DNA from 3 places in the Kocuria sp. CNJ-770 genome. Region 2 is predicted to be linked to each of the others. Evidence: riboswitches for the same ligand, from Rfam matches in the RefSeq annotation. Region 2 holds a riboswitch; each other region holds the start of a gene.

What was found. A riboswitch is a leader RNA that binds a small molecule or an ion and turns the genes downstream of it on or off. The one in region 2 is predicted to bind cyclic di-AMP.
Region 1: it holds a riboswitch for cyclic di-AMP, as region 2 does, so the genes downstream of both, BJF77_RS20860 (C40 family peptidase) here and BJF77_RS04890 (NlpC/P60 family protein) in region 2, are expected to answer to the same signal.
Region 3: it holds a riboswitch for cyclic di-AMP, as region 2 does, so the genes downstream of both, BJF77_RS07570 (C40 family peptidase) here and BJF77_RS04890 (NlpC/P60 family protein) in region 2, are expected to answer to the same signal.

Annotation. Positions count from the first base shown of each region.
Region 1 is NZ_MKJW01000116.1:10,641-20,272, reverse strand. Features, by position in the region: gene BJF77_RS14025 (heavy-metal-associated domain-containing protein) at 16-348, shown strand; partial or broken gene BJF77_RS14020 (heavy metal translocating P-type ATPase) at 401-2,662, shown strand; gene BJF77_RS14015 (DUF305 domain-containing protein) at 2,712-3,383, shown strand; gene BJF77_RS14010 (SHOCT domain-containing protein) at 3,457-3,720, shown strand; partial or broken gene BJF77_RS14005 (multicopper oxidase domain-containing protein) at 3,842-4,105, shown strand; gene BJF77_RS14000 (APC family permease) at 4,195-5,529, shown strand; gene BJF77_RS13995 (DUF305 domain-containing protein) at 5,601-6,308, opposite strand; gene BJF77_RS13990 (four-helix bundle copper-binding protein) at 6,533-6,943, opposite strand; cyclic di-AMP (ydaO/yuaA leader) riboswitch at 7,544-7,734, shown strand; gene BJF77_RS20860 (C40 family peptidase) at 7,740-8,402, shown strand; gene BJF77_RS13980 (DUF305 domain-containing protein) at 8,722-9,423, shown strand.
Region 2 is NZ_MKJW01000078.1:92,131-101,762, reverse strand. Features, by position in the region: gene BJF77_RS04910 (hypothetical protein) at 409-2,277, shown strand; gene BJF77_RS04905 (class I adenylate-forming enzyme family protein) at 2,422-3,135, shown strand; gene BJF77_RS04900 (TIGR03084 family metal-binding protein) at 3,132-3,917, shown strand; gene BJF77_RS04895 (alpha/beta fold hydrolase) at 4,291-5,127, shown strand; cyclic di-AMP (ydaO/yuaA leader) riboswitch at 5,604-5,789, shown strand; gene BJF77_RS04890 (NlpC/P60 family protein) at 5,795-6,295, shown strand; gene BJF77_RS04885 (GntR family transcriptional regulator) at 6,372-7,145, opposite strand; gene BJF77_RS04880 (NAD-dependent succinate-semialdehyde dehydrogenase) at 7,345-8,694, opposite strand; gene BJF77_RS04875 (FAD-binding and (Fe-S)-binding domain-containing protein) at 8,691-9,632, opposite strand, start outside.
Region 3 is NZ_MKJW01000086.1:39,710-49,341, forward strand. Features, by position in the region: gene BJF77_RS07530 (helicase-associated domain-containing protein) at 1-45, opposite strand, end outside; gene BJF77_RS19950 (hypothetical protein) at 755-1,012, opposite strand; gene BJF77_RS07545 (cold-shock protein) at 1,167-1,550, shown strand; gene BJF77_RS07550 (DUF3027 domain-containing protein) at 1,614-2,162, shown strand; partial or broken gene BJF77_RS07555 (MFS transporter) at 2,216-3,450, shown strand; partial or broken gene serC (phosphoserine transaminase) at 3,447-4,603, opposite strand; gene BJF77_RS07565 (metal-dependent transcriptional regulator) at 4,811-5,500, shown strand; cyclic di-AMP (ydaO/yuaA leader) riboswitch at 5,851-6,040, shown strand; gene BJF77_RS07570 (C40 family peptidase) at 6,046-6,735, shown strand; gene BJF77_RS07575 (hypothetical protein) at 7,037-7,453, shown strand; gene BJF77_RS07580 (C40 family peptidase) at 7,450-7,860, shown strand; gene BJF77_RS07585 (hypothetical protein) at 8,027-8,293, shown strand; gene BJF77_RS21015 (NUDIX domain-containing protein) at 8,211-8,675, opposite strand; partial or broken gene BJF77_RS21020 (DUF4031 domain-containing protein) at 8,718-9,593, opposite strand.

The DNA.
Region 1 (9,632 bases), on a different contig from region 2:
TCGAAGGAGCTTCACATGAGCCACGAGACCCGCTCCCCGTTGCCGATGGCCTCCACCGGCTGCGCCTGCTGCGCACCCGCCCCCGCCGCCGATCACGCGGCTCCTGCTGCTGGGACGGCTTCCGCTACCGGCACGACGTCGACCTACCAGGTTCAGGGCATGACCTGTGGCCACTGCGCCACCAGCGTCACCGAGGAGCTCACCGCCCTGAAGGGTGTGAGCGAGGTGCACGTGGACCTGGTGGCCGGTGGGGCCTCCACCGTCACGGTCACCGCCGAACACCCGCTGAGCACGGAGGCGGTCCGCACCGCAGTGGAAGAAGCCGGTTACACCCTCGTCACCGCCTGACGAGACCGACCACCGCCCTGGCCCGCCAGGGACCTGCGCGAAAAGGAACGCCATGAGCACCCCGCAGCACCACGACCGCCCCACCGCCCCGGGCCAGGCGCACACCGGCCACGACACGGACCACCCCGCCGATCACCACGACACGGACCACCCCGCCGATCACCACGGCGCGGCCCACCGCGGCCGGCACGCCGATGCCGACACCCACGGGCAGGCCATGCCGCACGCCCACGCCCACTCGGCGGTGGACGAGGACCACCAGGTCCACACCCACGGCGAGCACGCCGGGCACTCCACGGCGATGTTCAAGAACAAGTTCTGGCTCTCGCTGGTACTGGCGATCCCCGTAGTGGTCTTCTCCCCGATGGTCGGGCACCTGCTGGGTTACCACGTCCCCGAGTTCCCGGGCTCTACCTGGATCCCTCCGGTGCTGGGCACCGTCATCTACCTTTACGGTGGTGCCCCGTTCCTGCGCGGCGGGCTCACCGAGCTGAAGTCGAAGCAGCCGGGGATGATGCTGCTGATCGCCATGGCCATCACCGTCGCCTTCGTCGCCTCCTGGGTCACCACCCTGGGGATCGGCGGGTTCGACCTCGACTTCTGGTGGGAGCTGGCCCTGCTGGTGGTCATCATGCTGCTGGGCCACTGGATGGAGATGCGCGCCCTCGGGGCGGCGTCCTCCGCCCTGGACGCCCTGGCCGCGCTGCTGCCCGACGAGGCCGAGAAGGTCGTCGACGGCGACACAGTCACGGTGCCCGTCGCCGAGCTGGCCGTGGGCGACGTCGTGCTCATCCGTCCCGGGGCCCGGGTCCCGGCCGACGGGGAGATCGTCGACGGGACGGCCGAGTTCGACGAGTCCATGATCACCGGCGAATCCCAGGCCGTCGCCCGCACCGTGGGCGAGACGGTGGTCGCCGGGACCGTGGCCACCGACACCACCGTGCGCGTGCGGGTGGAAGCCGTCGGCGCCGACACCGCCCTGGCCGGGATCCAGCGGATGGTCGCGGCCGCCCAGGAGTCCTCCTCCCGGGCCCAGGCCCTGGCCGACCGTGCCGCCGCGCTGCTGTTCTGGTTCGCCCTGGCCGCCGGCATCCTCACCGCCATCGCCTGGACGGTCCTGGGCAGCCCCGACGACGCGGTGATCCGCACCGTGACCGTGCTGGTCATCGCCTGCCCCCACGCCCTGGGCCTGGCGATCCCGCTGGTCATCGCGATCTCCACCGAGCGCGCGGCGAAGGCCGGGGTGCTGATCAAGGACCGGCTGGCCCTGGAGCGGATGCGCACCATCGACGTGGTGCTCTTCGACAAGACCGGGACCCTGACCGAAGGGGCGCATGCCGTCACCGGCACGGCCCCTGTCCCCGGGGTCTCCGAGGGTGAGCTGCTGGCCTGGGCGGCGGCGGCCGAGGCCGACAGCGAGCACCCCGTGGCCCGGGCCATCGTGCGCGCCGCCGCCGAGCACCCCGAGGCCCCCCGGCTGGGCCTGCAGGGCACCGGTTTCCGCGCGGCCACCGGCCGCGGCGTGAAGGCCACCGTCGACGGGGCCGAGGTCCTGGTGGGCGGGCCGAACATGCTGCGCGAGCTCGACCAGGACACCCCCGAGCCGTTGCGGGCGGGCGTGGACGAGTGGACCAGCCGCGGCGCCGGGGTCCTCCACGTGCTCCGGGACGGAGCGGTCATCGGTGCCCTGGCCCTGGAGGACAAGGTCCGCCCCGAGTCCCGCGCCGCCGTGGCCGCCCTGCAGGACCGGGGGGTGCGCGTGGCGATGATCACCGGCGACGCCCGGCAGGTCGCCGAGGCCGTGGGCGCCGAGCTGGGCATCGACGAGGTCTTCGCCGAGGTCCTCCCGCAGGACAAGGACACCAAGGTCACCGAGCTTCAGTCCCGGGGGATGACCGTGGCGATGGTCGGCGACGGCGTCAACGACGCCCCTGCCCTGGCCCGGGCCGAGGTCGGCATCGCCATCGGCGCCGGCACCGACGTGGCCATGGAGTCGGCCGGGGTGGTCCTGGCCGGCAACGACCCGAGGGCGGTGCTGTCGATGATCGACCTGTCCCGGGCCAGCTACCGGAAGATGATCCAGAACCTGGTCTGGGCCGCCGGCTACAACGTGGTCGCCGTGCCCCTGGCCGCCGGGGTGCTCGCGCCGATCGGGATCGTGCTGTCCCCGGCCGTGGGCGCGGTGCTGATGTCGGCGTCCACGATCGTGGTGGCGCTCAACGCCCAGCTGCTGCGCCGCCTCGACCTCGACCCGGCCCATCTGGCCGCCGTCAGCGCCGAGGACCGCCGTCCCGCCGAGCAGTCCACGACTGCCCCACCCACTGACCCACCGACACAACCGACAAGAAGAGAAGGACACCCCCATGAAGCGAACCACCGCCCTCAGCACCCTCGCCCTGGCCTCCGCCCTGGCCCTGACCGGCTGCGGCACCGGCGCCGACGAGCAGGACACCGGCACGAGCGCGGAGACCGCCGCCCCGGCCACCGCCGCCCCCGAGACCCCCAGCACCACCTCGGCCTCCGAGGAGCCGATCGCCGAAGAGCACAACGACGCGGACGTGATGTTCGCCCAGATGATGGTCCCGCACCACGAGCAGGCCGTGGAGATGAGCGAGACGCTGCTGGCCAAGGAGGAGGTGCCGGCCGAGGTCGCCGATTTCGCCCAGCAGGTGATCGACGCCCAGGGCCCGGAGATCGAGCGCATGAACGCCATGCTCGAGGCCTGGGGCCAGGAGCCCATGATGGAGTCCGGCGGCATGGAGGGCATGGACCACGGCTCCGGGGCGGGGATGAGCGGGATGATGAGCGAGGAGGACATGCAGGCCCTGGAGGACGCCCAGGGCACCGAGGCCTCCCGGCTGTACCTGGAGCAGATGACCGCCCACCACGAGGGCGCGGTCGAGATGGCCCGCGACCAGGTCGAGCAGGGGCAGAACCCGCAGGCCGTGGCCCTGGCCCAGGACGTCATCGAGGCCCAGGAGGCCGAGATCACCGAGATGGAGGGCCTGCTCCAGGGCCTGCCCAGCGGCTCCTGAGACTCCGCAGGTCGTCCGGGGCCGCTACAGGGCGGCCCCGGAACAGCGCCAACTACCACGGAAGGAACCCGTCATGATGTGGGGTGACGGCATGGGGTGGATGTGGCTGTTCTGGCTCCTGCTCATCGGGGGCACGGTGGTGCTGGTCTTCGTGCTGGTGAAGGCGTTCACCAGCGGCTCGGGCGGCGGCACCTGGCAGGGCGGCACCGCGCCGCCGACGACGGGTGCAGGCCCGCGCCGGTCCCGGGAGATCCTCCAGGAGCGCTACGCCCGCGGAGAGATCAACACCGAGGAGTACCGGGAACGCCTACGGACCCTGGAAGAAGGCGACCGGTGAGCCCGCTGAGCCGCCGCCAGCAGCTGTCCCTGGATGCGGCGGAGGAAGACCGGGCCGCATGATGTCCTTCACGATCGACGGGTAAGGGTACGACGCCGAGCGCACCGACCAGCGGGTCCGGGTGGGCACCGTGGAGGTGTGGACCCTGACCAACTCCAGCCCCCTGGACCACCCGGTGCACCTGCACGTGTGACCCCTGCAGGTCGTGGCCGAGGAGGGCCGCGACGTCTCCGCACCGCGGTGGCGGGACGTGGTCAACATCCCGGCCTTCGGGGGGGTCACCGTCCGGGTGGCCTTCGACGACTTCGGCGGCCGCCCCGTCTTCCGCTGCCACACCCTCGACCACGAAGACCTCGGCATGATGGGCACCCTCGAGGTCCGCTGAGCGGCGGTGGGCCCGACCCACCGACCTTGTCCGACAACCCCACCGCCGAGAAACGATCGCACCCCGGCAGGAAGGACGTGCAGCTCCCCATGAACGACAGCACGCAGACGCAGCAGAAGCTCTCCCTGACCGGATCCGTCGCCCTGGGCACGGGGGTGATGATCGGTGCGGGCATCTTCGCCCTCGTGGGGCAGGTCGCGGAGCTGGCCGGGGGCTGGGTGCCCTGGGCGTTCCTCGCCGGGGCCGTGGTCGTGGCGTTCAGCTCCTACTCCTACATCCGCTACTCGGCCACCAACCCGTCCTCCGGCGGGATCGCGATGCTACTCAAGGCCGCCTACGGCCCCGGGGTTCTCGCCGGGTCCTTCTCCCTGTTCATGTACGTGTCGATGATCCTGGCCGAGTCCCTGCTGGGCCGCACCTTCGCCTCCTACCTGCTGCGCCCCTTCGGCCTGCAGGACTCCGCGGTGTGGGTGCCGGTGCTGGCGGTGGTGGCCATCGCGGCCGCCGCCCTGGTCAACCTGGTGGGCAACCGGTGGGTGGAGCGCTCCGCCACGGTGACCGCGGCAATCAAGATCGTCGGGATCGCCGTGCTGGCGGTCGCGGGCATCCTCGCGGCAGGGGTGTCCTCCCTGGGCAGGCTGTTCACCGCCGCCGACCGCACCCCACCGGAGGCGGGCTGGCTGGGCTTCCTGGCCGGGACCACCCTGTGCATCCTGGCGTACAAGGGCTTCACCACGATCACCAACCAGGGCGCGGACCTGCAGCAGCCGCAGCGCAACATCGGCCGCTCCATCATGATCTCCATCGCCCTATGCACCGTGCTCTACCTGCTGATCACCGTCGCGGTCACCGGCAGCCTGACCGTGCCGCAGATCGTGGCGGCCCGGGACTACGCCCTGGCCGAGGCGGCCGAGCCGATGTTCGGCGCCTGGGGTGTGACGCTGACCGTGGTGATCGCCGTCGTCGCGACGCTGTCGGGACTGGTCGCGAGCCTGTTCTCGGTCTCGAAGCTCTACGACATGCTCCGCGACATGGGCCAGGCCCCCGGGCTGCCGGGGCAGGAGGGTCACCAGTCCCTCTACATCACGGCCGGGCTGGCGATGCTGATGGCCGCGTTCTTCGACCTGTCCCAGATCGCCTCCCTCGGCGCCATCCTGTACCTGGCCATGGACATCGCCATCCACCTCGGCATCCTGCGCCACCTCAAGGACGATGTCGGGGCCAAGCCCTGGATCCCCGGGATCGCGATCCTGCTCGACGCCGCGGTGCTCGTGCCGTTCGTGCTGCTGAAGGCCCAGTCGGACCCGTTCACCCTGGTGGTCACCGCCGTGGTGGCCCTGATCATCGTCGTCGCACAGTGGGTCGTCGTCCGCCGGCGCGACGGGGCGAACAGCACCGGGCAGCAGCCCCACACTCACCCCTGAAGCCGGTCGCGCGACCGGCTCACGGTGAGGGGCCCATCGGTGGACGGGCCCCTCACCATGAGCGTGCTCGTTCAGTTCTGGCCGGCCAGCCAGGTGCGGAAGTCCGCGATCTGCGCCTGTTGCGCGGTGATCCCAGCGCTGGAGGCCACCCGCAGCTGAGCATGATCAGCGCGGGACTGCAGCTCGAGGAACTCGACGATCCCGCCGTTGTGGTGCGGGATCATCTTCTGCACGAAAGCGACGTCGAAGTCCTCGCCAGCCTCAACAGCGGCCAGTTCTTCGACCATCATCCGGGTCTCCTCCTCCAGGATCTTCATCTCCTCCTGTGCTTCCTCCGGGGCCTGAGCCTTGGCCTCTTCCGGGGTCAACCCGTACCACTCCTCCAACCAGGTGGTGAACTGGTCGATCTGGTGCTGCTGGCTGGCGATGATGTTCTCCGCGTGGGTGCGGATGTCCGGGCTGGTCCCGCGCTCGAGCTCCAGCTGGGCCATCTCGATCGCGGCCTGGTGGTGGCCAATGATCTCGGCCAGGAAAGTGACCTCCAGCTGCTCGCCCTCCAAACCGGCCAGGGTCTCACCGAATTCGTAGGCGGTCGGGGAGGTGGGATCGGGGCCGAGCATGTCCTCCGGGGCCTGATCCTGGGCGTGGGACGAGACCGGGGTGGTCACCTGTCCGTGGGCGAACACTGGGGCGCTGGCCCCGCCCCACAGGGCCGTGGCGACGACAACGGTGGAGGCGGCGGCCGCCGTGCGACGGCCAGGGAACTGGATGGAACGCATGATGATGTCTCTCTTCCGCAATGAAGGAGCTCGACCCCGAGGTGCCGGCTCGGTCATCAGCCCCGTACCCTGCGCGTGAACAAACCGCGCGGGCAGAGCTGTACTGAACAAGGGGCGGGGGGAAGAGGGAACCCGCATCCGGGCACGCCCGATCAGCCCATCAGGCTCCTCTTTCACCGACGGAGGCCGGTCATCGGCGTCCGTGGGTCAGCGCGAGTCTGGGCTCAGCCCAGGGAGGCGACCAGTGCCGCACAGGCGGCCTCGCAGCGACGGCAGGCCTCAGCACAGATCCGGCAGTGCTCGTGCATGTCCGCGTGCTGCTCGCACTCATCAGCACACGCCTTGCACGCCATCTGGCAGACCCGGATCGCGTCCAAGGTGATGTTCGCGTCGTAGCCGGTGTGCCGGGAGAGCACCCGCCCGGTGGCCTCGCACAGGTCCGCGCAGTCGAGATTGGTGCGGATGCACTTGGTCAGCTCGGCGACCATGTCCTCGGACAGGCAGGCATCGGCACAAGCGGTGCAGGTCTGGGCGCACTCGAAGCAGGCCTCGATACAGGCCGCCAGCTTGCCCTGGTCCACTCCCCCGAGGTCCTTCGGGTAGGTCTCCAGCATCGCGCTCACGTGATGGGTCATGGCTTGCTCCTTCGTCGGTTCGGTCGAGGAGACGAACCGGCCGGAGCCAGCCCGCCATGTCATCGACAGTAAACTGCCGATTCTGTGTGACGCGACCCGAAAGCTTGAAGATTTGATGAAGATCAACGCCTCAAGAATCCGCGATCCCGCCTCACTACCTGGCCTCTACATCGGTGCAGCGGGCTGAATATGGAGATTTCATGAAGAAACCCTGCCCTAAGGCCTCGGAAGGGCACTTCCGAAGCCCTCCCAAACTGTGAGCCACCTTGAAAATCCTCCCCAACAATCTTGGTGCTGGCCCGGCCCGCGCTGAAGACTGCGCATGGTTGCAGAGCCCTGTCGCTGTCGGCTGCGTCCAGCGAAACGCGCGCCACCATGCCATGTGTCCTAGTCAGAGCGCTTTGAAAGACCGGTATGAGCTACGCGACGGGTCCTGCTGCGTGACGGTTTCACTTCCTCGGGGCGTATTTTTCCGAGGCCGGAATCACAGCTTCCCGCTCCCGACCGAGGAGAGAATCCAGGCCGTGACCTAAACGTGACACTTTCGTTATGGATGGGCTACTGTCCACTGCGTGCCGATGACTGATCCGGTCGGCGCCCTCGTGCACATCGCCGAATTCTGCCGGTGCTCGAGGTTCCTGAAGAGATATCGCTTGGCAGAAGCGGGGGAACCATTTTCGGTCCCGGTGATCCGGGGCCTTGGGGTTAAGCCGGCAGAGCGCGTGCGCTCTGCCGGCCGGGTGTCTCCCACCCGCATCCGACAGCTCACCTCGTAGGCAAAGGGAGGAACTCACCCATGACTGTTTTCAAGCGCCACGCTGCCCGCCACCGTGCCGAGACCACCTCTCACGCCGTGCGCAACACCACGATCGCTGCCACCGCCGGTGCGGTGCTCATCGGCTCCATCGCCCCGGCCCAGGCCTACGCCGAGGTCCCCGCAGAGACCGCCCCCGCCTACGCGACCCCCGCGTCCGCACTGACGACTTACACCTCGGCGGCCTCCCAGCCCGCGGCCGCCCCGCAGACCGTCTCCACCGCCTCTTCCCAGGCCCCGGCCGCGCCCGAGCAGGCTACATCGGCCGTGGCGGTGTCCACCCAATCGGCGGACATCACCGAAATTACCGGCGCCTCCGGGATCGTGGGCACAGCGATGCAGGGAGCCGGCACCGGTTACGTCTGGGGCGGCACGGACTTCGGCGCCTGGGACTGCTCCGGCTTCACCCAGTGGGTCTACGCCCAGCAGGGCATCGACCTCCCCCGCACTAGCCAGCAGCAGTGGGCGGCCGGCACCCTGACCACCGACCCGCAGCCTGGCGACCTCGTCGTCCAGAACGGCGGGGCCCACATCGGGATCTACCTTGGTGGCGGCAAGATGATCTCCGCGCTGAATCCCACCCAGGGCACCTTCGTGCACAGCGTGAATGCCATGCCGACGGTCGGCTACGTCACCTTCCGCTGAGCCAACCCTCCGTCCGCCACGAATGCCGCTCGTGGCGGGCGGCGGGTGTGCCCCCCCACCTGATCAGCATCCAGGATCGGTCGGTCAGAACCGGAGATGCCTGCACCCATCCACCGCCGGGGAACACCCCGATCTGGCCGCCTGATGGGCCCGCTCTTGAAGGTTCAGTGAAGATCTACCGCCCAGCCCTCCCAGCCCGGCGAAGCCAGCTGCGGCGGGGCTACCGTGGATGGATCGGTCCGCCTCGACCCGAGGCTGAACAGAGCAAACACCACGATGTGCAGGTCCAGTACGGGCTGCTGCGAAAGAGAGATTCGTCATGACGTCGACGTTCAAGCACCTGGCCGCCGGGACGGCCCTGGCGCTGGCCCTCAGCGGTGCCGGGGCGACCGCGGCGGTCGCGTCCCCGACGCACCAGCCTGCCTCCGCCTCCGCACAGACGGGCGCTGAGCGGCACATGAACCACGACCGCCACTTCGCCGTGATGATGGTCCCCCACCACCAAGGTGCCACCGACATGGCCGAGCTGGCCCTGCAGAAGTCCGAGCGTCCCGAAATCCGTGACCTGGCGGAGAAGATCATCGAGGCCCAGACCGAGGAGATCCAGCAACTGGAAGCAGCGGCCCAGCGGCTGGCCGCCGAGAACACCCCGGGACACCACCACCATGGACACGGCCACCACCACGGCCACGGGCACCACGTCCACGGCCATGGCCATGGCGGCCATGGCCAGAGCATGAATGCCGACATGCAGGGCGCCATGATGGGCGAGATGGACGGCATGGACGGCATGGACGGCATGAGCCTCGAAGAGCTGGCGAAACGGTCCGGGGATGAGTTCGACAAGGCCTTCCTCGAAGAGATGATCGCCCACCACCAGATGGCTCTCGAGATGGCCGAGATGGAGCTGCAGATGGGCACCGACCCCGAGTTGCGAGCCATGGCGGAGAAGATGATCGAGGACCAGCAGGCGGAGATCGAGCTCATGCAGGGCTGGTTGGAGGAGTGGTTCGCGGCCTGATCCAGGACCACGAGCTGGGCCGTCATCGACTGGAACGGGCCGACACCGGGATGTCATGGTCCCCGTCGACCCGTTCCAGCCAGTCCAGTCCAGTGCGGTGATCCCCGACGCGGCACCCGATGGGCGCGCACCCTTCGCGCAGTCAGCAGCACCCCGAACGGTCACCGACCAACCGTAGGTTTGGCAGCACCGCGCCTCTTGCCTCAGGA
Region 2 (9,632 bases):
GGCGCGAGCGAAACCTGTCCCCACTCTGCCAGAGACAGCCCGCCCCCAGCTGTCGAAGAACTCGCCCAAAGTGAGACCAGCGACTTCACGGCGCGCCATGCGCACTAACCGTTCAGCGCCGTTGTGCTGTGCTGGCGCAGCATTGACCTGATCGTGACCAGGGCACCACCGGCGATGCCCGCCACAAAATTCCTCAGCACCACCCACACCAGTCTGATCAACCGGCGAGAGTGCCCGTTCGTGGGGCTCCAAAGATCCAGTTCGGCGCATGGCCGCGTGCGCCGAAAGATGTCGTCCTCCGGTCATAAGATGCAAAAACATTAGGTTCACGCCGCGGAGGGGGCGACGGACCCCAGCACCCAGGCGAGATGCACACGCCGCTGACAGAACAGGGACACGATGTCACAAGTGGTGGAGACCGAAGATCCAGATGCACTTGGACCGCGCGACTACCGCGCGTTCATGCGCACCGAGACGCCCCAGCTGACCCTTCCCACTGTCCAGGACCAGTTCGTGACGTGGTTGCGCGACAAGGGCATCGACTTCGACAGCACGAACCGTGTCGAATTCATGGCGAGAGGAGTCCGGGCGTCGGTCGTCGAGCACACCCGGGGTCATGACGACTACGTCCGGTGCCGGCTCGTCGAATCGGAGACACCCCAAGGCACGTGGTGCACCGAGGTGGTGGCGTCCTCCGCCGGATGGATCGACCTGACCGTCACGAATTCCGAGGGGTACTTCGTCGCCGTTCCCAAACTGGCCCGGTATCTCATGCAGGCCCTCGATGTGCGCGACGCCTCGATGCAGCTCCTTGACGAGGTCAAGCAGTGGGACATCAACGAGGTCGACCGGCTCGTGGAGCTGCTCGAAGACCAGGACCGGCACGGGCTCGTGTTCGTCGCGGGGACCGGTGACGAGCCGGACCTTTACGAGGCTTTCCGGAAGCGGGTGTCCACGTGGACCCGTGAGGTGTTCGGCATGGCGCAGTCGATCGTCCTTACACCACGCGCCACCCAGATGCTCAGCGATCGACTGGGCTACCACGCCGTTGGCCCATGGATGTTGCGGACGTACTACCCGGGAGTGGCGCCGGCTCAGATCGTGGACTCCCGCCGCCACCGGTATTTGACGACGGCCACCCTCGCCAACGAGAAGGACTGGCGGCTCCGGCAACTCCTGGCGAACACCGCCCGCCGTCATGCGGCCACTCGCCTGGATCCGACAGAAGTCATCCGCGCGAAACGAGCCTTCGCCCGCGCGGAGACTCGTGCACTGCTCGCGGCTTTCGGGGAACCCACCCCCTCTGACCGCGACCGCACAGAGGTCGTCCCGTCGCCAGCCGTCATCAGCGCCGCACCGACGGACGCGAAGCCCCAGGCGCTGGACCTCGAGGACATCGACACAGATCGTGCCGAACCTCCTGCCGTCGCTGCGGCGGAGGCGCAGCTCGATCTCATCCGTTTGGTCCTGGGCATCACATCCATCACCCGCGTCGCCCTGGAGCAGGCGATCCATCCCGGCCACACCGCGCCGTCTCCCGAAAGCCTTCGCAGCGGGGCGTTACAGGCGGCTAGCCTGCGCATCAAGGAGCAGCTCGATCGGATCGAAGAACTCGAGGACTTTCGACGCGATGCGGTGCGCGCGCTCGAGGATCAGCAACTAGAGCGTGCCGAGCTACAGGACGATCTGGAGAAGTCCCGTCGGACGGTCCGCTGGTTGCGGGACCGGTTCGCGGAGATGTCCGACTACGAGACGGCCTTCGGCGAGGCGCCTGAGGACACTCTGGAAACCTATCCCGCGTCGTGCGTGGAACTCATTGATCGGCTGGGGAAAGACCAGGACGTCCTGGTTTTCACAGGTGATCGGAATAAAGCACGTGTCGTCGACGACGCGGACACCCTTCAGCTGGCCGTGCGAAGCGCATGGGAAGCCTGCATTGCACTCCGCGAGTACGTCCGGGCGCGCAACGACGGCAACTGGGACAATGGCGTGGACCAATTCCTGAAGAACCGGCCCGAAGGCTACGACGGGATCAGCGCCGGCAAGCACGGCGCGACCGAGACCGCAGTCACTATGAAGCAGTTCGGCGGCGAAAGGATCTTCCCAGTCCCGGCGGAGGTCTCGTCCGAACAGGTCATCGCGATGAAGGCACACTTCAAACTCGCCTCGATCGGGATGCTGAGTCCCCGTATGCACTACCACGATGACTACACGAACACCGGCAAGATCTACATCGGGTACATCGGCCGTCATCTCACGAATACGATGACTAACTGACGGAGTTGCGGACTGGCACTGGCACATCACTCGGTTCTACGTCCGTCGCGCTTGTCACAGCTTGGGACTGCCCTGACTTTCCTTGACTCGCCGACCAGCCTTTTAGTCGTGTCATTCAGGGGTTCTGCAACCACGGATTGATCCGTGACGGAGGCGCGGCTGCGGCCCTTTGTCGCCGCCGTCGGCGGCTCGCCCCTCCCCCGGACTCTCGTGGACCAGCGGGCGGCCAAGGGCGTGACCGTCATGGCCGACTCCGGCGCCACCGAGGCCGGGTCCACCGTCCTGACCATGCCCCCGCGCGGTAGCGACAGCACCTCGGCCATCAGCGTGCCGGTGGTCCACGCCCAGTGCAGCGTCCGCGACCTCGACGGCTCGGAGCTGCCCGCCGGCCGGATCGGCGAGCTGTGGGTGCGCGGCCCCCTGCTCATGCAGGGGTACTGGAACAAGCCGGAAGGGACCGCCCAGGCCATCACGCCCGAGGGCTGGTTCCGGACCGGCGACGCCGCCCAGGTCGACGAGGACGGCATCTTCCACATCGTGGACCGGTGGAAGGACATGTACATCTCCGGCGGGGAGAACGTGTACCCCGCCGAGGTCGAGAGCGCGCTCTACCAGCACCCCGACGTCGTGTTGGCCTCCGTGGTCGGGGTCCCGCACGAGCGGTGGGGCGAGACCGGCAGGGCGTTCGTGGTGCTGAGCAGGCGCTCCACCACAACCGCCGAGGAGCTGCGCACCTGGTGCCGCGAGCGCCTGGCCGCCTACAAGGTGCCCACCGACGTAGAGTTCTTGGACGACCTGCCCCGCAACGCGACCGGCAAGATCCTCAAGAAGGAGCTGCGCACCGTGATGAGCCGATGACCCGCCCCGATCCCGCCGCCCTGCTGGCCGACCTGCGCCAGGAGGGAGACCTGCTCGAGGAGCTGCTGCGGCCGCTGTCCGCGGAGGACTGGGACCTCCCCACCCCGGCGGAGGGGTGGACGGTCCGCCACCAGATCGCCCACCTCACCTGGACGGAGCGGACCGTGCTCACTGCCCTCGAGGAGCCGGAGGTCTTCGCGCAGTTGCGGGAGCGGTTCGCGGCGGAGACCGACGTCGTCGACCGCGGCGCCCAGGAGGGAGCCGCGCGGCCCCCGGCCGAGATCCTGGCGTCCTGGCAGGACAGCCGGCGCCGTGTGCTCGAGCGGCTCGCCGCCGTGCCGGAAGGCGAGCGCATCCCGTGGATCGGCCCGCCCATGGGGGCGCCCATGATGGCCAGCGCCCGGATCATGGAGACCTTCGCCCACGGCCAGGACGTCCGCGACGCCCTCGGGGTTCCCCCGGTCGCCTCGCACCGGCTGCGGCACGTTGCCCATCTGGGCGTGGCCACCCGCGACTACGCCTTCCGGCAGCGCCGGCTGGATCCACCGGCCGAGCCGTTCCGCGTCGAGCTCACCCACGAGGAAGAAACTTGGACCTGGGGACCGGCCGAGGCAGGTCAGCGTGTCCACGGCCCGGCCCTGGACTTCGCCCTGCTCGCCACCCGGCGGCGGCACCGCCAGGACGGGAACCTCGTCGCGGAGGGCCCCGACGCCGACGCCTGGCTCGACATCGTCCAGGCCTTCGCCGGCCGGCCGGGTCCGGGGCGAGCCCCGCTGTCGTAGGCCGGATGCGGAGGAACCGCCGGACCGGACAGCGGCGACATCGTGCGGAGCGCTGATTCACGACGACGCTGCTGGTGGCACAACCGGTTGACGTGACGAGCTCGGCCGAGCGCTGGAGCAGGACACCCCCGCCGGATGGGCCGCGCTGCCGTCGCGCCCGGTGCCGGCCCGTCACATGCCCCCGCCGCCCTGGTCGCGGACACTGCCGAGCCCTAGCGTGTAGGCCACCAGGCGCCACAGCAGCCCAGCAGCGGCCACCGGAGAGCGGGGACGGCATGAGCGCGCACACGGAGAATCAGGGCAACCGCAGCGTCGCCGCGCCGGAGGGCGCCGCCTGGAGTTCCGGCTCACCGGCCCGCCCGGCGGCCTGCCGGTGATTTTCCACCACGGCGCCCCCGGCGCCGCGGTCCCGTTCGGGCCGCTCGAGCGCGCGGCTACGGAGCGCGGGCTGCAAGTGCTCACCGTCTCGCGCCCCGGCTACGGCACCTCGGACCCGCTCCCGGAGCATACGGCCCCCGGCACGGTGGCCGACGCCGTGGCCGACATCCGGTGCGTCCTGGACGAGCTGGGTGCGGAGGAGTTCCTCACTTTGGGCTGGTCCAGCGGCGGCCCGCGCGCCCTGGCCTGCGGCGCGCTGCTGCCCGGCCGCTGCCGCACGGTCAGCTCCCTGGCCGGCTGTGCTCCGCCGCGCGCCGAGGGACTGGACCCGGTCGCCGGGATGGACGAGGACAGCGCGGCCGAGTTCACCGCCGCCCGGCAGGGTCGCCGGGCGCTCGAGGCCTACCTCGAGGAACAGGTGCAGGCCATGACCGCGGCCGCCTCGGCGCCGGATGGCGACGTCGTCGAACTGCTGCGCGCTATGCTCCCGCCGGTGGACCGGGCGGTGATGACCGGGGACTTCGCCGACTACGTCATGGGCGCGGCCGAGCACTCCCTGCGCCAGGGCATCGTGGGCTGGCGCGACGACGACCTGGCGGTGGACCGTCCGTGGGGCTTCGCCGTGGAGGAGATCGCCGTGCCGACGCGGATCTGGCACGGCCGGGAGGACCGCACCGTCCCGGTATCCCACGGGGAGTGGCTCGCCGCGCACGTGCCGGGCGCCCGGGCGCACCTGCTGGAGCACGAGGGGCACCTGTCCCTCGTGGCCCGCCTCGACCGGGTCCTGGACGACCTGCTCGATGCCGCCGAGGTCGACAAGGGCGGGATGTAGGGCAGGCACGCCGGAAGGGTCCGCGAAGAAAACCGACCCACACCGGGCGGTCATGACAAACGCAGTAATTTCTTTTAGCGAATTCCCGTTTGGACCCTGGGACCCACTAAGAGATCGCCTTTTCCGCCCCCACCAAGGAGCCGCCCACGTCGGCTGCTTAATGCTCCGTGAAGCATTCCCCGCGGTTTCTCGCGCCATAACGTGCGTGTCACCCCCGGACGCCCCGCCCCAGAGCAGAGGCGGACTCGCCGGCGAACACGAGTGGAACAGAGCCCCAGGTCAAGCCCACTTTTGTCTTGAGATGCACCGACCAGAGGATCCCCGCCGCCCCCCTCCCCAAGCAGCTTCGCGCGAGCGCGAAGGCCCACGGCCGGATTGCAGCAGATTCTGAGACACGCCCGTGATCAAAACGAGACTTTCTCGTTACTTTTCGATTAGTGTTCTCTCCGTGCCGATCCCCCCACTGATCGACACCCCCGTGCACATCGCCGAATTCTGCCGGTGCCCGGGGCCCCCTGAACACATCGCTCGGCAGAAGCGGGGGAACCACGAACGGTCCCTCCCCCGGGACCTAGGGGTTAAGTCGCCAGGGCCTCCACCCTGCGACCGGGTGTCTCCCACCCGCATCCGACAGCTCACCTCGCAGGCAAGAGGGAGGACATCACTCATGCCCATCTTCCACTCCCGCACGCCCCGCCACCGCGCCCAGCGCTCGTTCCCCCTGGGGCGCACCGCGACCCTGGCGGTCGCCGCCGGCGCCATGGCGCTCGGCAGCGTGGCCCCGGCCCAGGCCGCCCCGGTCGCAGCCCCCCAGCAGCTCCTCAGCATCCAGTCCCAGTCCGGCAAGGCCGCGACCATCGCCGCCGCGGCCAAGAGCCAGCTCGGCGTGGGTCAGGACTGCACCTCCCTGGTCACCAAGTCCCTGCGTGCGGCCGGGATCAACCACCACGGGTGGCCGGTCTCCTACCTGAATCTCGGCCACCGGGTCTCCGCCGCCCAGGCCCAGCCCGGTGACCTGGTCTACTACGCCAACGGCGGCATGGGCTTCGCCCACATCGCCGTGTACATCGGCGGCGGCAAGGCCGTCCACGGCGGCTGGAACGGCTACCAGACGGTCATCCAGACCGTCCACGTCGGCTCGGGTCCGGTCTACATCCGGGTGCGCTGACTCCACGCTTGTGAACCGGGTGTGCGGTTCCTCTCCCGATGGGAACCGCACACCCGATCCCCCAAGAAGCGTTGCTCTAGGACGGCAATCCCTGTGCCGGGCCTGCTTGTCGTGCAGTCCCATGTCGCCGCACGTATCGGGCAGTGGCATTCCGGGCATTCCGATCAGTGCGCTCGTATTCGTCCATCGCACGCTCCCGTACGCCGCAGATGTGCCCGGCCATCGCAATCCGGGCTGCCCCGGCATCACCTCGGCGCAGCGCCTGCAGGATCTGCGTGTGCTCCTCGGTGGCGCTCCGGGCGTCCTGGACCCCCAATCCGCCGAAGAGCCGAAACCGGTGCACGTGCCCGCCGAGGGACTCGTAGGCCCTCAGGACGAACTTGTTCCCCGCCTGCTCCGCGATGAGCCGGTGGAAGCGCTCGTCCGCCTCCCAGTAGGAGCGGTAGTCGGAGAAGTGGGGCCCGTTCGGGGCGTCGCGGTGGTCCTCGATGGAACGCTCGAGGGCCTCCAGGAACGGCGGGTCCGCGCGGCCGCAGGCCAGTTCGGCGTTGTACGGCTCGATGAGCAACCGCGCGTCCATGAGGTCCAGCAGCTCCTCGTGGGTCAGTAGGGGCGCCACGCGGTAACCGCGCAACGCGGCCCGAACGACCAGACCCGTTGATTCCAACCGCGCCAGAGCCTCCCGAACCGGCGTGGGGGAAACGCCCAGCTCCCGCGCCGTGCCGTCGATGCTGACGGGATCCCCGGACTTCAGCTCCCCGTCCATGAGGCGCGCGAGGATCTCCTTGTACACCTGGTCCGCGAGGATGCTGCGCTGCACGCACGACCCGCCCGAAATGCCTATCTCCATGCCGCTTTCCCTCGCTTGCAGTCGCGTTGCCACGAAGTGTGGTGTTCTCCTGGGACGCCGACTTCGTCAGAAGCCCACAGTCGGAGCAACGGTGGCGTACGCCATTGCCGGACACCACGATCTCCGATGTCCGTCCGCCCATTTGCCGGACTTGCGGTTGCTGGGTTCAGCCGTGAAGCGACAGACCGAGGCCTGCCCGTCATGCACGGGGAACCGCCATGTACTTGGTTTCGAGGAACTCCTCGATGCCCACGCGGCCGCCCTCGCGGCCGAGGCCGGGGGTGTCGTTGGCCATGCGCACGACCTCCTCCTCGGTGTCGAACGGGATGACGGGGGCCACCGGGCCGAAGATCTCCTCGTTCATGAGTTGGGCGGAGGGGTCCACGTCGGACAGGACGGTGGGGGTGTAGAAGTAGCCGGGGCGGTCCGGGCGGGAGCCGCCGCAGACCACGGTGGCGCCCTTGGCCACCGCGTCGTCCACCAGTTCCTGGACCTTGGTGAGGGCTTTCTCCTCGACGAGGGGTCCGACGTCGGTGCCGTGCTGGGCGCCGTCGCCGACGGACAGCACGCCCAGGCGTGCGGCGAGCCGTGCGGAGAACTCCTCGGCGACCGGGCGCTGCACGAACAGCCGGTTGGCCGCGGTGCAGGCCTCGCCCATGTTGCGCATCTTCGCCGCGACGGCGCCCTCCACGGCGCGGTCCAGGTCCGCGTCGGCGAAGACGAGGAACGGGGCGTTGCCGCCCAGCTCCATGGAGGAGCGCATCACGTGCTGGGCGGCCTGCTCGAGCAGGCGCACCCCGACCTCGGTGGAGCCGGTGAAGCTGATCTTGCGGGCGATGCCGGAGGACATCCACGGGCCCACCACGGAGGAGGCCCTGGAGGTGCACACGACGTTGAGCACGCCGGCGGGCAGGCCGGCCTCCACGAGGATGTCCACCAGGGCCAGGGAGGACAGCGGGGTGAGGTTGGCGGGCTTGAACACCATGGTGCAGCCGGCGGCGATCGCGGGGCCAATCTTGCGGGTGCCCATCGCCAGCGGGAAGTTCCACGGGGTGACCAGCACGCACGGGCCCACCGGCTCCTTGGAGACCAGGATGCGGTTCTTGCCGTCCCCGGTGGTGGTCTGGTCCCCGCCGATGCGCACGGCTTCTTCGGAGAACCAGCGGAAGAACTCTGCGGCGTAGGCGACCTCGCCCTTGGCCTCGGCGAAGGGCTTGCCCATCTCCGTGGTCATGATCAGGGCCAGTTCGTCCTGGCGGTCCATGATGATGTCGTAGGCGCGGCGCAGGATCTCGCTGCGCGCCCGGGGGGAGGTCTTCGCCCAGTCCTTCTGCACGCGCCCGGCGGTCTCGATGGCGCGGGCGGCGTCCTCGGGGCCGCCGTCGGCGACCGTGGCGATGACCTCCTCGGTGGCCGGGTTGACGACGTCGAAGCGGGCCCCGGAGGCGGCCTCGCACCACCGGCCGTCGATGAACAGGCCCGTGCTGACCTTGCCGACGGCGTTCAGAGCCGGCTGGGAGGTGCGGGAGGCGTTGACGTTGGTGGTCATGGGGTGTCCTCTTTCGGGGTCGTGGAGTGGGTTCGGTCGGGGGCGGCCGCTCGGAATTGTGGCCGGCCCGGGTCCAGGAGCTGGGCCAGGTGCACACCCGTCCTGGTGGCGTCGAGCTGGTTGATCTGCATGGCACAGGAGAACCCGTCGGTGAGCACCGCGGCCTCGGCTCCGGTGCCGCGCAGGGCAGGTGCCAGAGCGTTCTCGGCGACCTGCATGGACACCTCGTAGTGCTGGGCCTCGAAGCCGAAGTTGCCGGCCACCCCGCAGCAGCCGGTGGCATCCACCACCTCGGCCACCCCGACCGCGGCCAGCGCGGCCCGCTGGTTGCCCGCGCCGAACACCGAGTACTCGTGGCAGTGGGTCTGCAGGACCACCTGTTCGGGCACGGGGCGGGCCGGGGTCGGAGTCCACCCGTCCGCGACGAGGTCGGCGGCGTGGGCGGCGAAACTGCGCACCCGGGCCGCGACCCGTTTGGCCTGGTCGGTGGGGACGAGCTCGGGCAGGTCCTTGCGCAGGGCTGCGGCGCAGCTGGGCTCCACGACCACGATCGGCCGATCGGTGCCGTCGTCGAGGGCTTCTGCGGCCCGGGCCAACAGTTTTTTCGCGGTGCCGAGTTGGCCGGTGGAGATCCAGGTGAGTCCGCAGCAGGCCTGTGCTGAGCACTGCACAGATTCCCCGGCCTCGGTCAGCACGCGTGCGGCGGCCCCGGCGACCTCAGGACGGAACCCGCGGGTGAAGGTGTCCACGAACAGCACTACTGCTCCCTGCGGGTCACCTGGGGACAGCACCCCGGCGGCGGCAACCTGCTGACGCCATTCCCCTGTTCTGGCGAATCGGGGCATCGCCCGGCGGGTGGTCAGTCCCCCGACCAGGGCCGCGACCTTGGCCAGTGGTGTGGCCAGCACCGCGTTGACCAGCGGGGCAACCCGGCCGGT
Region 3 (9,632 bases), on a different contig from region 2:
CTCGACGGCCGCCGCGGCGGCGTTGTCCCGCAGCCGGTCGGGCACCCGCGTGCCCGGGGGCAGGGGCGGGTCCTGCGGGGACCGGGCCCAGGGGTCGCCCCGCGCAGGGCGAGGCCGAACTCCCGGGGCAGCTCGACGTGGCGGGAGTCCACGGGGAGCAGGACGCCGCGGGCCAGGAGCCAGTCCACGGGCCGGGCGGCGGCGGCCTCCGGGTCCGGACGGCGCAGCGCGTCCGGCAGCAGGCCCACCGGGCGGGAGCGGAACCGCTCGAGCACCTCCGCACCGGCGCGGGCCAGCGCACGATCTCCGCGGGGGACGCGGGGGACGCGGGGGCCGCCGGCTCGCCGCCGCGCAGGCGTGCCGCCCGGGCCGCCAGCACCCGGTGCGGGCGGCCCAGCCCGGCGGGGTAGCGGCCCAGGGCCTCCGCCACCCCGGGCACGAGCCGCAGCGCGTTCCCGTCCCTGTGGACCAGGGCCAGCCGGTGCAGCCGGTCCCACGGCGGGGCGGCCAGCAGCGGGCCGGCGGGACCGTCCGGGGTGCCGAGCACCACGGCCCGCTCGAGGGCGTCCAGCTCCGGCCGGGAGAGCTCGTCGAGGGCCCGGCTCAGGCCCGCCCGGGAGAGCAGTGCCTCGGCGAGCTCGGCGGTCGTCGTCGTCCCGGGGCGCACGGCGTCGGGTCGCGCGTCGAGCAGCGCGGCCAGCTCACCGGGGGAGCGGGCCGCGAGGTCCCGGAGCAGTCCGTCCGGGACCACGGGTCAGGCCCGGCGCCGGCGCAGCACGGAGCGCACCAGGGCGGCGCAGAAGAGCAGGAAGGCCACGGGCAGCACGAACCACGGGATGACCGTCAGCCCGTCCCACGGGTCCGCGCCGACGGCCTTCAGCACCAGCAGCAGCCCGAGGCACACCGCGCAGACCAGGCCCAGCACGACCGCGGCGGCGCCGAGGACGTCGACCCCCGGGCGGCGGGCGGGGCGGTCCTCGGGCGTGGCGGCGCGGTCGTCGTGGGAAGGCATGGGTCCAGAATAGCGAGCCGGGGACCCCGCCGTGACCGCGTCCGCGGGCGTCCCGGCGCCTGCGGCAGGGCTAGAATGGGAGGTTCCACAGGGTGGCCCGGCAGCACGGACGGCGGGGCCGCCCTTCCACGAGGACGACGACGAGGGAGACAGCGTGCCCACCGGCAAGGTGAAGTGGTTCGATTCCAAGAAGGGCTTCGGCTTCCTGGCGACCGACGACGGCCAGGAGGTGTTCCTTCCCTCCTCGGCCCTGCCCGCGGGCGCCACCACGGTGAAGCCGGGGACGCGCATGGAGTTCGGCGTGGCCCAGGGGCGGCGCGGCGCGCAGGCGCTGTCCGCGCGCATCCTGGACCGGGCGCCGTCGATCGCCAAGAACGTCCGCAAACCGGCCGAGGAGATGGCGGTCATCACCGAGGACCTCATCAAGCTCCTGGACGAGATGTCCAACGGGCTGCACCGCGGCCGCTACCCGGACTCCGCGCACGGCCGGAAGATCGCCGCCATCCTGCGCACCGTGGCCGACAACCTGGACGTCTGAGCCGACCGGCCCGGGCCCCGGCCCGGGCGCCCCACCCAGCACTCACCCCGAGGGAGACCAGCAGTGACCGAGGAGACCGTCCAGGACGCGCCCGCCGAGGCGGCCCCCGAGCCTCCTGCCCGCCCGGCGCGACCGGCCCGCCGCCGGGCCCCCAAGCAGGACGCCCTGCTGATCGCCGACACCGCCACCGCCCGTGCCGGCGTGGAGCAGATCGCGGAGCCTCAGCAGATCGGTCCCGGGCACCGCGTGCAGGTCGAGGAGGACCGGCTGGTCGTCCACCTCTTCGAGTGCACCCTGCCCGGCTACCGCGGCTGGAACTGGTTCGCGAGCCTCGCCCGGGCCCCGCGCAGCAGGACGGTGACCGTCTGCGAGGTCGGCCTGCTGCCCGGGGAGGACGCCCTGCTGGCCCCCGAGTGGGTGCCCTGGTCCGAGCGTGTGAGCCCCGAGGAGAAGGCCCAGGAGGAGCAGGAGCGCGCCGAGGAGGAGGCCGCGGCGGCACCCGCCGACCAGGCCCCCGGGACCGCCGCCGAGGAGCCGGCCGCGGGCGGCGACGAGCCCGGGTCCGGCCCGCAGGACGGGACCGTGCCGTCGCCGGACGGCGAACGGCCCTGAGCGCCCCGCGGAGCGGCGTCGCGGCCGCGGGCGCCCCCGATCCCGCCCGGGGCATGTTCCGGTCCTTCCGCTTCCGCAACTACCGCATCTGGTTCCTGGGCGCCCTGGTGTCCAACATCGGCACGTGGATGCAGCGCACCGCCCAGTCCTGGCTGGTCTTCGACGAGCTCTCGGACCACGACGCCACCGCGATGGGCGTGGTGACCGCCCTCCAGTTCCTGCCCCAGCTCTTCCTGGCGCCCTGGGCGGGGGTGCTCGCCGACCGGCTGGACCGGCGCCGCCTGCTGCTGTGGACGCAGACCGCCATGGCCGCGCTCGCGGCGGGACTGGGCGCGGCCGTGCTGGCCGGGGTGGCGAGCCTGGGGCTCGTCTACGCCTTCGCCCTGGCCCTCGGTGTCGCGTCCACCGCGGACGCTCCCGTGCGCCAGACCTTCGTCTCCGAGATGGTCGACGACGACTACCTCTCCAACGCCGTGGCCCTGAACTCCACCTCGTTCAACGCGGCCCGGATGATCGGCCCCGCCGCCGCCGGCGTGCTCGTGGCCTCGATCGGTTCCGGGTGGGTGTTCCTGCTCAACACGCTCACCTTCGGCGCCATGCTCGCCGCGATCCTCGCCATCCGGTCCGAGGAGCTGCGCGGGATGCCGCGCTCCGGGCGGGGGCGCGGGCAGATCCGGGAGGGACTCGCCTACGTCGGCGGCCGTCCCGACATCGTGGCGGTGCTGGTGACGATCTTCCTCATCGGCACCTTCGGGCTGAACTTCGCCGTGTTCCTGGCCGCCATGGCCGGCCCCGAGTTCGGCCGCGGACCGGAGACCTTCGGGGTGCTCAACTCGGTCCTCGCGGTGGGCACGGTGGCGGGCGCCCTGCTCTCGGCCCGGCGGCGCAGCGCCCGGTTGCGCTACGTCTACGGCGGCAGCGCCGTCTTCGCGCTCAGCTGCCTCGGGGCGGCCACGGCGCCCACCCTGACGGTGTTCGCGCTGTGGCTGGTCCCGTGCGGGCTGTCCTCCCTGACGATCATGACCACCGCCAACGCCTATGTGCAGTCGACCACCTCCCGGTGATGCGCGGCCGGGTGATGAGCCTCTACATGGCCATCTTCATGGGCGGCACCCCGGTGGGGGCGCCCGTGGTCGGGTGGATCACGGACGCCCTCGGGGCGCGGTGGGGCATGGGCGTGGCCGTGGCCGCCGGGCTCGGCGGGGCCCTGGTCGGCGCCCTGTTCTGGCTGCGGCTGCGCGCCCGGGGCCCCGCGGCCGGGGCGGCGTCCCCGGGGGCGGCTCCCTAGCGCCCGCCGTCCGCCGCGCGCAGCCGGTCGACGACGTGGTCCACGCAGGCCAGCAGCCGCGCGACGTCGTCGGGCTCGATCGAGACGAACGTGGCGATCCGCAGCTGGTTGCGCCCCAGCTTCCGGTAGGGCTCCACGTCCACCACGCCGTGGGCGCGCAGCACGGCGGCCACGGCGGCGGCGTCCACGCCCGAGTCGAAGTCCACCGTGGTGATCACCGTGGAGCGGTCCTGCGGGCGGGCCACGAAGGGGGCGGCGAAGGGGGAGGCCTCGGCCCAGGCGTAGACCAGGTCGGAGGACTCCTTCGTGCGGGCCGCCGCCCAGGCCATGCCGCCCCGGTCGTTGAGCCAGCGCAGCTGCTCGTCCAGCATCACCAGCGTGGCCAGCGCCGGGTGTTGTAGGTCTGGTCCTTGCGAGAGTTCTCCAGGGCCGTGGTCAGCTTCAGGAAGTCGGGGACCCAGCGCCCGGAGGCGCCGATCCGTTCGATCCGCTCGATCGCGGCGGGGGAGAAGGCCCCCAGCCACAGCCCGCCGTCGGAGCCCAGGTTCTTCTGCGGGGAGAAGTAGTAGACGTCCGCCGCGGAGAGGTCCGCGGCCATTCCGCCCGCCGCCGAGGTGGCGTCGACCAGCACCAGCGCCTCGTCCGCGATGCCGGCGGGCCGGACCACGGGGGCGGCCACCCCGGTGGAGGTCTCGTTCTGGGGCCAGGCGTAGACGTCCACGCCGTCCTCCGCCCGCGGCTCCGGACGGGTGCCGGGCAGGGCCTCCACCACGGAGGAGGCCTCCAGGAACGGCGCGGCGTCCGTGGCCTGGGCGAACTTGGCGCCGAACTCGCCGAACACCAGGTGCTGGGCCTTGGCCTCGACCAGCCCGAAGACGGCGGCGTCCCAGAAGGCGGTGGCCCCGCCGAGGCCGAGCAGGACCTCGTGGCCCTCGGGCAGACGGAGGAACTGCGCCAGGCCCTCGCGCACCGAGCCCACGAGCCGCCGGACCGGGGCCTGCCGGTGGGAGGTCCCGAGCAGCCCGGCCCCGGCCCGGGCGACGGCGTCGACCTGCTCCGGGCGGACCTTGGAGGGCCCGGCGCCGAACCGGCCGTCGGCCGGGAGCAGGTGCTGGGGGATGGTGACGTGTGCGGACAACGGGTGCTCCCTCATGACGGACGTGCGGCGGGCGGCGGGCGCGGCGGTGGTGGTGCAGGGGCGTGCACGGCCGGGCCCCGGCCCATTCTGCCCCACCCGGACCCGGGCCCCGCCGCGGCCCGGTCCCCTCCGCGGCAGGGGACCGCGGACTAAGCTCGTGCGGGAAGACCGGACCGGGCGGGATCCCCGGGGACGGACGGCCGGACGAAGGATGACTGAGGCATGAGCGATCTGATCGACACCACGGAGATGTACCTGCGGACCGTGCTCGAGCTCGAGGAGGAGGGCATCACGCCCATGCGGGCGCGCATCGTCGAGCGCCTCGACCACTCCGGGCCCACCGTCTCGCAGACGGTGTCCCGGATGGAGCGCGACGGACTGCTGACGGTGGGGGCCGACCGCTCCCTGGTGCTCACCGAGCTGGGCCGCGAACGCGCGGTGCAGGTGATGCGCAAGCACCGTCTGGCGGAGCGGCTGCTGGCCGACGTCATCGGACTGGACCTGGCCCAGGTCCACGACGAGGCGTGCCGCTGGGAGCACGTGATGAGCGAGCAGGTCGAACGGCGGCTGGTGGACCTGCTGCACAGCCCCCGATACTCCCCGTACGGCACGCCGATCCCGGGCCTGGCCGCACTGGGCGTCGGGGACAGCCCCTCGGCGGCGGGGCACCCCTCCCTGCTGGAGGCCGCCCGCGCGGATCCGGAGGCGACGCACACCGTGGCGCTGCTGCCGGAGGTGGTGCAGGCCGACGCCGCGCTGCTGGGCGTGCTGAGCGACGTCGGCGTGCTCACCGGGGCCGTCGTCCGGGCCCGCGTGGAGGGCCAGCGGGTGCGGATCGAGGTCGCCGAGACCGGCCGGTCCGCGGAGATCGACCTGCGCACGGCCGGGGCCATCCGGGTCCTCGCCGTCTGAGCGCCCGTCGGGTCGTGCCCGGCCCGGGGGCAGGTCACGGGACAGGTCACGGGGCCCTGCGCGAGACCCGGCCACCCTTGTGGGGACGTTCACAAGGCACTTTCGGCCAGTTCGGCCGGACCGTGCCCCGCCGGCGGCGAATGCCCTGGTGAGCCGCGGGTTCAGGGGTGCCCGGACCCTCGCTCCACCGTGCGCCGCCGGATCGCACTGATAGTCCGGAGCGACATAATCCACAGGTTTTCGTCCGGCCCGAGATGCAATTCCGTGATCGGCCGTGATCAAAACGTGACACTTCCGTAACCGGTCATGTATTGTTCAACCCGTGCTGATCACTGGTCGGATCGGCATCCTCGTGCACATCGCCGAATTCTGCCGGTGCCCGGGGCCCATGCACAGAAACTGCTTGGCAGAAGCGGGGGAACCATTTCCGGTCCCGGTGATCCGGGGCCTTGGGGTTAAGTCGCCGGAGCGCATGCGCTCCGCGGCCGGGTGTCTCCCACCCGAATCCGACAGCTCACCTCGTAGGCAAAGGGAGGAACACACCCATGGCTATTTTCAAGCAGAGCACCGCCCGCCACCGCGCCGAGACCACCTCGAACGCCGTGCGCAACACCACGATCGCCGCCGCCGCCGGCGCCGCGATCGTCGGCTCCATCGCCCCGGCCCAGGCCTACGCCGAGATCCCCGCGGCCTCCGGTGCCGCCTACTCGGCCCCGGCTCCGGCCGCCGCCTCGCTGGCCTCCTACACCTACCAGGCCCCGGCCCCCGCCGCCTACCAGGCCCCGCTTGCCGCGCAGCCCGCCGCCCCGGCCTACCAGGCCCCGGCCCCCGCCGCGCAGCCGGCGGTCTCCACCGCGAGCGTGACCCCGCAGGCCAACGCCACGACCGAGATCACCGCGGCCGCCGGCGGCATCGTGGGCACTGCCCAGCAGGGCATCGGCTCCGGCTACGTCTACGGCGGCACCGCCTTCGGCGCCTGGGACTGCTCCGGCTTCACCCAGTGGGTCTTCGCCCAGAACGGCATCGACCTGCCCCGCACCACCTGGGCCCAGTTCGCCGCCGGCACCCCCGTGTCCAACCCGCAGCCCGGCGACCTCGTCTCCCAGAACGGTGGGGGCCACGTGGGCATCTACATCGGCGGCGGCAAGATGATCTCGGCGCTGAACCCCTCGCAGGGCACGCAGATCCACTCCGTCAACGCCATGCAGCTCGACGGCTACTACCGGATCGGCTGATCCGGCTCGTCTCCCGCGGAGACCCCAGGGTCCCCGCGGGAGGCACCCGGTCCCTCCCGGACCACCCGGACCCGCACTCCCGGGTCCCCCCCCCGCACATCCGTCCTCTCCGACGCCGTGCGCCCCGTCCGCCTTCGGACGCCCTCCTCCGTTCCCCCCGCCGTGCGCGGCCCTCCGCATCCGGACGGCCGCGCTGCCGGAGATCGATCACCCCGCGCGCCTGCGCGCGGGGTGATCCGTGCTGTCACCGCAGTCTCCCGGCAGGTTCGCCCGGCCCTCCAGAAAGCCTGCTGAAACCCCCATGACTCGTGACCTGAACTCCTCGACCGGCGTCACCTCCCTCCTGACCGGCCGGGCCCGCACCGTGGCCGCCGTCGCCGCCCTCTCCGGCCTGGCGCTGGCCACCACCGTCTCCGCGCACGAGGCCCCGGCCCAGGAGGCCGCCGCCGACGCCCCGCTGTCCGCCGTGGCCGCGGCGACCCCGTCCGCCGCCCCCACCGTCTCCCTCGCGCCGGTCGCCCACGTGACGAAGGCCCAGGACGAGTCCGAGAAGAAGCAGGCCGAGAAGAACGAGAAGAAGGCGGCCGAGAAGAAGGCGGAGCCCGAGGCCCGCGAGACCGTCCAGCGGCCGGCAGCGACGCCGGCGGCGCAGCCGGTCGTCGCCCGGCCCCGCAGCCGGCCGCCCCCGCCGTGCAGGCCGCCCCGCAGCCGGCCGTGAAGCAGGCCCCGGCGCCGAAGCCGGCCGTCCAGGCGGCCCCGGCGGCCGAGCGCACCGTCGCCCCGCAGAGCTCCGCCTCCGGCAAGGGCGCCACCATCTCCTCGGCCGCTCTGGGCCAGCTCGGCGTCGGCCAGGACTGCACGGCCCTGGTCACCAACGCCCTGCGCGCCGCCGGCATCAACCACCACGGCTGGCCGGCCTCCTATCTGAGCCTCGGCACGCAGGTCTCCGCCGGCCAGGCCAAGCCCGGCGACCTCGTCTACTACGCCGACGGCGGCATGGGCTCGGCCCACATCGGCGTCTACATCGGCGGCGGCAAGGCCGTGCACGGCGGCTGGAACGGCGGCACCACGGTCATCGACAGCGTCAACGTGGGCTCCGGCCCGATCTACGTCCGCGTGCGCTGACCGCACGCGAGGACATCGGTTCGGGTGCGCGGATCCTGGTCGGCCAGACAGGTTCCGCGCACCCGCTGCTCGTCCGGCGGCCGCCCGCCCACCGTGCCCGGTGCGCGCCGCCGACCGGTCCGGCCACTGCCCGGCCCGCGTCGCCCGGCGCCGATAGACTGGACCCATGGCCACCGACCTCAGCCGCAACGCCCGCACCAGCCTGGACCGTGAGTACGCCTACATGGCCTACGGCATGATCGGCGGCGCCGTGCCCGGGATCGTGGTCGGCCTCGTGGTGGCCGCGTTCGTCGGCCACGCCGCCATGTGGCTGTCCGTCTTCGGCGGCGTCGGCATCGTGCTGGGCCTGGTCACCGGGCTCCTGCTCCACCGGCGGCACCGCGCCGCGGGCGAGCTGGACGATCCGCAGGGGAGCCCAGCAGCGCGGGAATGACGTGCTCCCGGAGCAGCGGCGCCAGATCGGCCGGCAGCGCGGCGGGCGAGACGTCGTCCAGCGGCTGCCACCGCAGCTCCTCGATCTCCGCGCGGGCCTCCGGGCGCCCGGTGAGGGGCGCGGTGAAGACCGTGGAGCGCACCCACGTGGCGGTCTCGTTCGCGGCGGGGGCCTCGAACTCTCCCAGCAGGCGGAGCTGCCCGGGGCGCAGCGCCAGTCCCACCTCCTCGGCCGTCTCCCGCACGGCCGCCTCGGCGGGGGACTCGCCCGGGTCGAGCTTGCCGCCCACCAGCATGAACCGGTCCGTGCCCCGCTTGCGCACCGTGAGCAGGGCGCCGTCGTCGTCGCGCAGGCACACCGCCGTGATCGTGAGTACCTCCACGTCGGCGGGGGCGCCCCGGCCCGCGGCAGTGCGCAGCTGCTGGATCTCGGCCTCCAGGTTGCGGGCGGCGCGGGCTCCCCAGCGCCGCTGCGCGGCCGGCGTGCGGTAGAGCGGCTGCCGGTGCCAGAGTCCCTCGAGCACCCGCAGCCGCCCGGCGGCGAAGTCGGTGTCGGGCACGTGCGCGTACTCCCGGCGCACGGCGGCGGCGTAGGCCGCGTACGCGGCGGGCGAGGACCCCAGCACGGCGAGGTCCGCGTCCAGCAGGAGCGCCCCGGGGAGGTCCTCGGCCGCGGCCGCGTGGTCGAGGGTGAGCAGGATCAGGCGCTGGACCTCGGCGACCACGTCCGGGGCGAGACCGGCCGCGGTCAGGCGCTCCCCGGCCAGTTCGGCGGAGTCCCGCTCGTCCTGCCCGGGCCGGCCGGCGTAGACGGCGTCGTGGAACCACGCGCCCAGCAGGAGGGCGTCGTGCTGCTCCCGGTCCAGCCCGGCTCCGGCGGCCAGCTCGTCGAGGGCCTCGAGGACCGCCAGCAGGTGCGAGCGGCCGTGGTAGTGCCGGTGGGGCTCCCCCCACCGTTCGACGAGCTCCGCCCCGAGCCGCGGCAGACCGGGGAACCGGCCGTCCCAGCGCCGGCCCAGCACCCGGCCGATCCGCTCCGGGCGGGCCCGGGCGGGCACGCGAAGACCGCTGCGCAGGAGCACCCGTGTGAGCTCACGGCCCTCGACCGGCCGCGCGCCCGCGGCCACCGCCCGGTCGTAGAGGCTGCCCCGCACGTCGTAGTGGTCCCGGTCGAACGCGCGCCGGGGCACGCCCAGCCGGTACGCGAAGGCGTGCAGCTCCTCGTAGGAGGAGTCGGAGACCAGGTGGGAGAAGTGCGTCCCGTGGGCGGGCCACAGCGGCGGATCGATGTAGACGGGCATGCGACCGATCCTAGACGCGCACGGTTCGCGGGGTTCCCG